2 linked regions of the Actinokineospora alba genome follow. Each later gene encodes a partner of the first gene's protein in a complex. Links are inferred from orthologs where the notes say so. Each region holds a gene or a part of one and is shown in the gene's direction. Other genes may lie near its edges.

Region 1 (3,933 bases):
CAGCCGCGACGACGTCGACTCCTACGCCGTCGAGTCGCAGAAGCGCGCGGCGGCGGCGTGGTCGGCGGGCTACTTCGCCAAGTCCGTGGTCCCGGTGAAGGACCGCAACGGCGTGACGATCCTCGACCACGACGAGCACATGCGCCCCGAGTCCACTGTGGAGGGTCTGGGCAAGCTCGGGCCGTCGTTCGCGGGCATCGGCGACATGGGCGGCTTCGACGCGGTGGCGCTGCAGAAGTACCACTGGGTCGAGAAGATCAACCACGTGCACACCGCCGCGAACTCCTCGGGCATCGTCGACGGCGCCGCGCTGGTGCTCATCGGCAACGAGGAAGCCGGTCGGGCCGCGGGCCTGACCCCGCGCGCGCGCGTCGTCTCCGCCGCGGTGACCGGCGCCGAGCCGACCATCATGCTGACCGGCCCGACCCCGGCCGCGCAGAAGGCGTTGGCACTGGCGGGTTTGACGCCCGACGACATCGACCTGTGGGAACTCAACGAGGCCTTCGCCGCGGTGGTCCTCAAGTTCATGAAGGACCTGAAGATCCCGCACGAGAAGATCAACGTCAACGGCGGCTCGATCGCCATGGGCCACCCGCTCGGCGCGACCGGCGCGATGATCACCGGCACCATGGTCGACGAGCTGGAGCGGCGCGGCGCCCGGCGCGCCCTCATCACCCTGTGCATCGGCGGCGGCATGGGCGTCGCGACCATCATCGAGCGCGTCTGATCCCGGAGAGAACACACAGATGACTGAGAACATGTTCAAGTGGGAGTCCGACGCCGACGGCATCGTGACCCTGACGATGGACGACCCGGGCCAGTCGGCCAACACGATGAACGACACCTTCCGGGTGGCGCTCACCGAGACCGTCGACCGCCTGGTGTCCGAAAAGGACTCCATCACCGGTGTCGTGCTCACCTCGGCGAAGAAGACCTTCTTCGCGGGCGGCGACCTGCGGATGCTCATCACGGCCGGTCCGGATGACGCGCAGGCCATCACCGAGCGCTGCGACGGCATGAAGGCCGACTTCCGTCGGCTGGAGACCCTCGGCAAGCCGGTCGTGGCCGCCATCAACGGCGCCGCGCTCGGCGGTGGCCTGGAACTCGCGCTGGCCACGCACTACCGGGTCGCGCTCGACGTCAAGGGCAGCGAGATCGGCCTGCCCGAGGTCGGGCTGGGCCTGCTGCCCGGTGGCGGCGGCTGTGTCCGCGTGCCGCGGCTGATCGGCATCCAGAGCGCGCTGCTCAATGTGCTGCTGCAGGGTCAGCGGCACAAGCCCGCCAAGGCCAAGGAACTGGGCTTGGTCAACGAGACCGTGTCCACCCCGGAGGAGCTGATCGCGTCCGCGAAGGCGTGGATCAAGGCCAACCCCGCCGCGCAGCAGCCGTGGGACGGCAAGGGCTTCAAGATCCCCGGTGGCGCCCCGTCGCACCCGGCGTTCGCGGCGAACCTGCCCGCGTTCCCGGCGAACCTGCGCAAGCAGCTCAAGGGTGCGCCGATGCCCGCCCCGCGCAACATCCTCGCGACGGTGATCGAGGGTTGCCAGGTCGACATCGACACCGCGCAGAAGATCGAGACGCAGTACTTTGTGGACCTTGTCGTCGGCCAGGTCGCGAAGAACATGACCAAGGCGTTCTTCTTCGACCTGCAGGCCATCAACAAGGGCAACAGCCGTCCCGACGGCCAGCCGCAGTACACGGCTCGCCGGGTCGCGGTGCTGGGCGCCGGGATGATGGGCGCGGGTATCGCGTACTCCAGTGCCCGCGCGGGGATCGAGGTCGTGCTCAAGGACGTTTCCCTTGAGTCGGCGCAGAAGGGCAAGGCGTACTCGGAGAAGATCCTCGCCAAGGCCGTGTCCCGGGGCAAGCTCACCCAGGAGAAGGCCGACGAGGTCCTGGCCCGCATCACGCCCACGGCCGACCCGGCCGACGTGGCCGGTGTGGACCTGGTCGTGGAGGCCGTCTTCGAGTCCCCGGACCTGAAGAAGAAGGTCTTCGGCGAGATCGAGGACCTGGTCGCGCCCGACGCGCTGCTGGGCTCCAACACCTCGACGCTGCCGATCACCGACCTGGCGACGGGGGTGAAGCGGCAGGAGGACTTCATCGGCCTGCACTTCTTCTCCCCGGTCGACAAGATGCCGCTGGTGGAGATCGTCGTCGGCGAGAAGACCAGCGATGTCGCGCTGGCCAAGGCTTTCGACTACACGCTGCAGATCAAGAAGACCCCGATCGTCGTCAACGACAGCCGCGGCTTCTTCACCAGCCGCGTGATCGGCACCTTCATCAACGAGGCCGTCGCGATGGTCGGCGAGGGCGTCGCGCCGTCGTCGATCGAGCAGGCGGGCCTGCAGGCGGGCTACCCGGCCGCGCCGCTGCAGCTGCTCGACGAGCTCACGTTCACCTTGCCGCGCAAGATCCGGCAGGAGACCCGCGCGGCCATCGAGGCCGCGGGCGGCACGTGGGACGTCCACCCGTCGGAGGGCGTGCTGGACCGCCTGATCGACGAGTTCGACCGCAAGGGCCGCTCCTCGGGCGCGGGCTTCTACGAGTACGACGACGAGGGCAAGCGCACCGGCCTGTGGCCGGGCCTCGCCGACGCCTTCGCGGCGGGCACCGTGGAGGTCCCGTTCAAGGACATGCAGGAGCGCATGCTCTTCGCGGAAGGCCTTGAGACCGTCAAGTGCTTCGACGAGGAAGTTCTGCGGACCGTGCCGGACGCCAACATCGGGTCCATCTTCGGCATCGGGTTCCCGCCCTGGACCGGTGGTGTCATCCAGTACATCAACGGTTACCCGGGCGGCATCCCTGGCTTCGTTGCCCGCTCGCGTGAGCTGGCCGAGCGTTACGGGGACCGGTTCCTCCCGCCTGCTTCGCTGGTGGAGAAGGCTGAGAAGGGCGAGATCTTCGAGTAAGTCGCTGGTGATGAGGGCTGCCCACCGCTTCGGCGGTGGGCAGCCCTTTCCTATCGGAACTCGTGGATGAGTTCGATGGGACCGACGATGTGGTCGTTGAACTCGTCGAGCTCCTCGGCGGGAACCCAGAGTTCGAGAATGGTTCGGCCGCCTGCCTGCTGAACGGGATACCTGGTCAGGAACTCGGTGTCGACCTCGAACCTGGTCACGTAGCCGGCGCCGTGGTGGGGGACATTCCACTCCTTTGCGATCTTGATCGCGTAGTCCTCGTTGAGGACTGGGTAGAAGATCGGCTGCTCGGGGAGCCGGGGCGGCCACCGCCGCCAGTCCGCCTGGCGGAGCAGGTCGAGCTCCTCCGGGCCCGTGGGGCGCCACAGGGTGGTCGTTCGGTCCTGGCTCATGGTTCGGCTCTCCGGTCGGCGGCGTTCGCGGTGGATTGTCGGCGGAGGACACCGCCGAAGTCGCCTCATTTTGCTTCGACGGCCCGCGCCTCCCTCATCGCGCGCCCGATCTCCGCCGCCTTCTCGCGCTCCGAACTCGCCCAAGCCATCGCCTCATGATGGTGGTGGCGGTCGATGTCGGCGATCTCGGTGTAGAGCCGGGCGGCTTTCTCGCGGAACGCTTTCCAGTCGGCGGGCGGCGCGGTGTAGGCGGGCCGGAAGCTCATCACCAGCTCGTGGGTCTGCGAAAGCGTCTTCGGCGACGTCGGACGTGGCATGACTTGACTCAACCGCCGGCGATCACTGTGAACCACAGCATCTCGGGTGCAGCGAGTGGCGCAGAAATGGCGCAAAGCCGCGTTGAGCAGCGACTCTGAGCTACCGTGGTCGCACTGCGGGTTGTCGGGAGGAGTGGAATGCCCAAGCGCGTGCGGCTTGCCCGTGCACGGAAGGCGGCCGGGCTCAGTCAGGAGGCGCTGGCTCAACGATTGGGCGTGGAACGGTCCACTGTTGTGCGCTGGGAGACGACCACGATTGAACCTCAGCCGTGGATACGACCCCATCTCGCGACCGCGTTAGGT
Region 2 (3,805 bases), 5.4 Mb from region 1 along the record:
CCTTGGGGAACAGCAGCCCCAGGTTCGGCGACTCCTTCAGCTCCACCATCACGCCCCCAGCAGGCTCTGGCCGCAGACGCGCACGACGTTGCCGTTGACCGCGCCGGAGGCCGGGCTGGCGTACCAGGCGATCGTCTCGGCGACGTCCACCGGCAGGCCACCCTGCTGCATCGAGTTCATCCGGCGACCGGCTTCGCGGATGAACAGCGGCACCGCCGCGGTCATCTGGGTCTCGATGAAGCCCGGCGCGACGGCGTTGATCGTGATGCCCTTGGCGGCGTACTCGTCGGCGTAGGCGTTGACCATGCCGATCACGGCGGCCTTGCTGGTGCCGTAGTTGGTCTGCCCCAGGTTGCCCGCGATACCGGCGATCGAGGACACCCCGATGATGCGTCCACCCTCGCGGAGCACACCCTCGGCGAGCAGCGCCTCGTTGACCTTGAGCTGGCTGGTCAGGTTGACGGCCAGGACCGAGTCCCAGGCGCCTTCCTTCATGTTCGCCAGCGTCTTGTCCCGGGTGATGCCCGCGTTGTGCACCACGATGTCGACGCCGCCGTGGCGGGTCTTCAGGTACTCGATCAGCTTGGCGGGCGCGTCGGCCGCGGTGACGTCGAGCTGGAACGTCGAACCGCCGACCTTGTTGGCGACCTTCGCGAGGTCGCCGCCCTGGGCCGGGATGTCGAGCGCGATGACGTGCGCGCCGTCGCGGGCGAGTACCTCGGCGATAGCCGCGCCGATGCCGCGGGAGGCGCCGGTGACGAGCGCGACCTTGCCCGCGAGCGGGGCGGTCCAGCTCTCCGGCTCGGTGACGGCGCCGCCGTGCGTGCCGATCCGGATGACCTGGCCGTCGACGTAGGCCGACTTGGCCGAGAGCAGGAAGCGCAGGGTCGACTCGACCTTGTCCTCCGCACCGGGCTGGACGTAGACAAGCTGGGCGGTGGCGCCGCGCTTGAGTTCCTTGCCGAGCGAGCGCGTGAAGCCTTCAAGCGAACGCTGGGCGATGATCTCGCCCGCGGCGGTCGCGCTCTCCGGCGGCGTGCCGAGGACGACGATCCGACCCGACGGCGTGATGGAGCGCATCACCGGGTGGAAGAAGTCGTAGAGCGCCCGCAGCTGGGTGGGGTCAGTGATTCCGGTCGCGTCGAAGACGAGTCCGCCGTACTTTTGGGTGTCGCCCCCGGCCGGTGCGGTCAGGACCTCTATACCTGCCGATTTCAACACCGAGCCGATGGCGTCGACCAGTCGTCCGGTGCCCCCGACCAGCGCCGGGCCGGTCAGAGCGGGCTCGCCACTCTTGTACCGGCGCAGCGGCTCGGGGTTCGGCAGTCCGAGACGCTTCACGAGAAGCCGTCCGACGCCGGAAGTGCTGAACTGTTGGTAGCGGTCAGTCATCCGTTTTACGCCTCCCTACTCGCTAGTAAACCTACTCTAGAGTAGGTTATGATGCTACCCGCAGATGTAAACCTGTGCTCAGGAGGAGAGATGGCCCCCACTCGCGTCCGCCGCGTAGCGATTCTCGGCGGGAACCGGATTCCGTTCGCGCGGTCAAACGGGCCCTACGCCAAGGCTTCCAACCAGGACATGTTCACCGCCGCGCTGGACGGGCTCGTCGCCCGGTTCAGCCTGCAGGGTGAGCGGATCGGCGAGGTCGCGGCCGGTGCCGTCCTCAAGCACAGCCGCGACTTCAACCTCGCTCGCGAGTGCGTGCTCGGCAGCAAGCTCTCGCCGGAGACCCCCGCCTACGACATCCAGCAGGCGTGCGGCACCGGTCTCCAGGCAATCATGCAGGTCGCCAACAAGATCGCCCTCGGCCAGATCGACTCGGCCATCGCGGGTGGCGTCGACACCACCAGCGACGCCCCGCTCGCGGTCAACGACGACCTGCGGCACATCCTCATCGCGCTCAACAACGCCAAGACCGTGGGTCAGCGGCTCGCGCTGGCGGCGAAGATCCGGCCGAGCCACTTCATGCCGGAGCGCCCGGAGAACTCCGAGCCGCGCACCGGGCTGTCCATGGGCGGTCACATGGCGATCACCGCCAAGACCTGGGGCATCACCCGCGAGGCGCAGGACGAGCTGGCGGCGTCGAGCCACCAGAAGCTCGCGGCCGCCTACGAGCGGGGCTTCTTCGACGACCTGATCACTCCGTTCCAGGGCCTCTCGCGCGACCAGAACCTGCGCCCGGAGTCGACGGCGGAGAAGCTGGCGAAGCTCAAGCCCGCGTTCGGCGGCGCGGACGGCACCATGACGGCGGGCAACTCCACCCCGCTCACCGACGGCGCGTCCGCGGTGCTGCTGGCCTCGGAGCAGTGGGCCAAGGAGCACAAGCTCCCGGTGCTCGCCTACCTCACCTTCTACGAGACCGCCGCGGTCGACTACGTCAACGGTGACGAGGGCCTGCTCATGGCGCCCGCGTACGCCGTGCCGCGCATGCTGGCCCGCGCGGGCATGACGCTGCAGGACTTCGACTTCTACGAGATCCACGAGGCGTTCGCGTCGCAGGTCCTGGCCACGCTGGCGGCGTGGGAGGACGTGGCGTTCGCCAAGGAGAAGCTGGGGCTGACCGAGCCGCTGGGCTCGATCGACCGGGCGAAGCTCAACGTCAACGGCTCCTCGCTCGCCGCGGGCCACCCGTTCGCCGCGACCGGCGGCCGGATCGTCGCGACCCTGGCCAAGCTGCTGAACGAGAAGGGGTCCGGCAAGGGCCTCATCTCGATCTGCGCGGCCGGCGGCCAGGGCGTCACGGCGATCATCGAGAAGTAGCAGCTCCTCTACGGGTCTCTAGCGAGCTGGCTAGAGACCCGTAGAGGCCCCAACGGTCGACACGCCGTAGGGGATTCTCAGTCAATATCGGGTCGACGCTAGAAACGCCGATACCGTCGGATGATGGACCCGGTCCGCAACCCGTTCGCGCCCGGCGCGGGCCAACGCCCGCCCGAGCTCGCCGGTCGCGAGAAGGAACTCAAGGCGTTCGAGGTGGTCCTCGAACGCGTCGCCCGCGGCCGCCCGGAACGCAGCCTCGTCCTCACCGGCCTGCGCGGCGTGGGGAAGACCGTGCTGCTGGGCGAACTCCGCTCGATGGCCGTCCGCCGCGGCTGGGGCGCGGGCAAGATCGAGGCCCGACCGGACGCCGACCTGCGCCGACCGCTGTCGGCCGCACTGCACCGAGCCGTCCGCGACCTCGCGGTCCGCCACCGGGCCCCCGACCGTGTCGAGTCCGTGCTGGGTGTGTTGAAAGCCTTTGCTTTGAAAGCAAACCCCGACAACGCGAAGCTGCGCGAGCGCTGGCAGCCGGGCATCGACGTCCCGGCCACGCAGGGCCGCGCGGACTCCGGCGACATCGAGATCGACTTGGTGGAGCTGTTCACCGAGGTGGCCGAGCTGGCCCAGGACGTCGGCACCGGTGTGGCGGTGCTGATCGACGAGATGCAGGACATCAACCCCGACGACATCTCCGCCCTGTGCGCGGCCTGCCACGAGCTTTCCCAGTCGGGTGCGCCGCTCGTGGTCGTCGGCGCGGGCCTGCCGCACCTGCCCGCGGTGCTGTCGGCCAGCAAGTCCTACTCCGAGCGGCTGTTCCGGTACGTGCGGATCGATCGCCTCGACCGCACCGACGCGGATCAAGCCGTGCTCGCGCCCGTCGACCGCGAGGACGCCGGGATCACGCCCGAGGCATTGGACGCGCTGTTCGAGCGCTCGGGCGGCTACCCGTACTTCATCCAGGCGTACGGCAAAGCGGCATGGGACGCGGCGCCCGACGACCCGATCACGGTCGAGGACGTCGCCGTGGCGGCACCGGAAGCGG

Evidence for each region.
Region 2: the proteins of C8E96_RS31725 (region 1) and C8E96_RS07660 are in contact, whole or in part, in a solved structure (PDB 8BNU), measured with the Escherichia coli proteins. The link is inferred for Actinokineospora alba from one-to-one orthologs.

Annotation. Positions count from the first base shown.
Region 1 is NZ_SNXU01000001.1:7,040,701-7,044,633, reverse strand. The notes cover bases 369-3,329. They hold C8E96_RS31725 (3-hydroxyacyl-CoA dehydrogenase NAD-binding domain-containing protein), read left to right. Parts: upstream 369-746; coding sequence 747-2,912; downstream 2,913-3,329. Other genes in these bases: C8E96_RS31720 (hypothetical protein), read right to left, coding at 2,963-3,313; C8E96_RS31730 (acetyl-CoA C-acetyltransferase), read left to right, coding at 369-727. Outside these bases: more of C8E96_RS31730, read left to right, coding at 1-368; C8E96_RS31715 (AMED_5909 family protein), read right to left, coding at 3,379-3,630; C8E96_RS31710 (helix-turn-helix transcriptional regulator), read left to right, coding at 3,769-3,933. UniProt on the Escherichia coli protein: Catalyzes the formation of a hydroxyacyl-CoA by addition of water on enoyl-CoA. Also exhibits 3-hydroxyacyl-CoA epimerase and 3-hydroxyacyl-CoA dehydrogenase activities.
Region 2 is NZ_SNXU01000001.1:1,594,360-1,598,164, forward strand. The notes cover bases 651-3,622. They hold C8E96_RS07660 (acetyl-CoA C-acetyltransferase), read left to right. Parts: upstream 651-1,482; coding sequence 1,483-2,763; downstream 2,764-3,622. Other genes in these bases: C8E96_RS07655 (3-oxoacyl-ACP reductase), read right to left, coding at 651-1,392; C8E96_RS07665 (ATP-binding protein), read left to right, coding at 2,887-3,622. In the rest of the region: C8E96_RS07650 (MaoC family dehydratase), read right to left, coding at 1-49; more of C8E96_RS07655, read right to left, coding at 49-650; more of C8E96_RS07665, read left to right, coding at 3,623-3,805.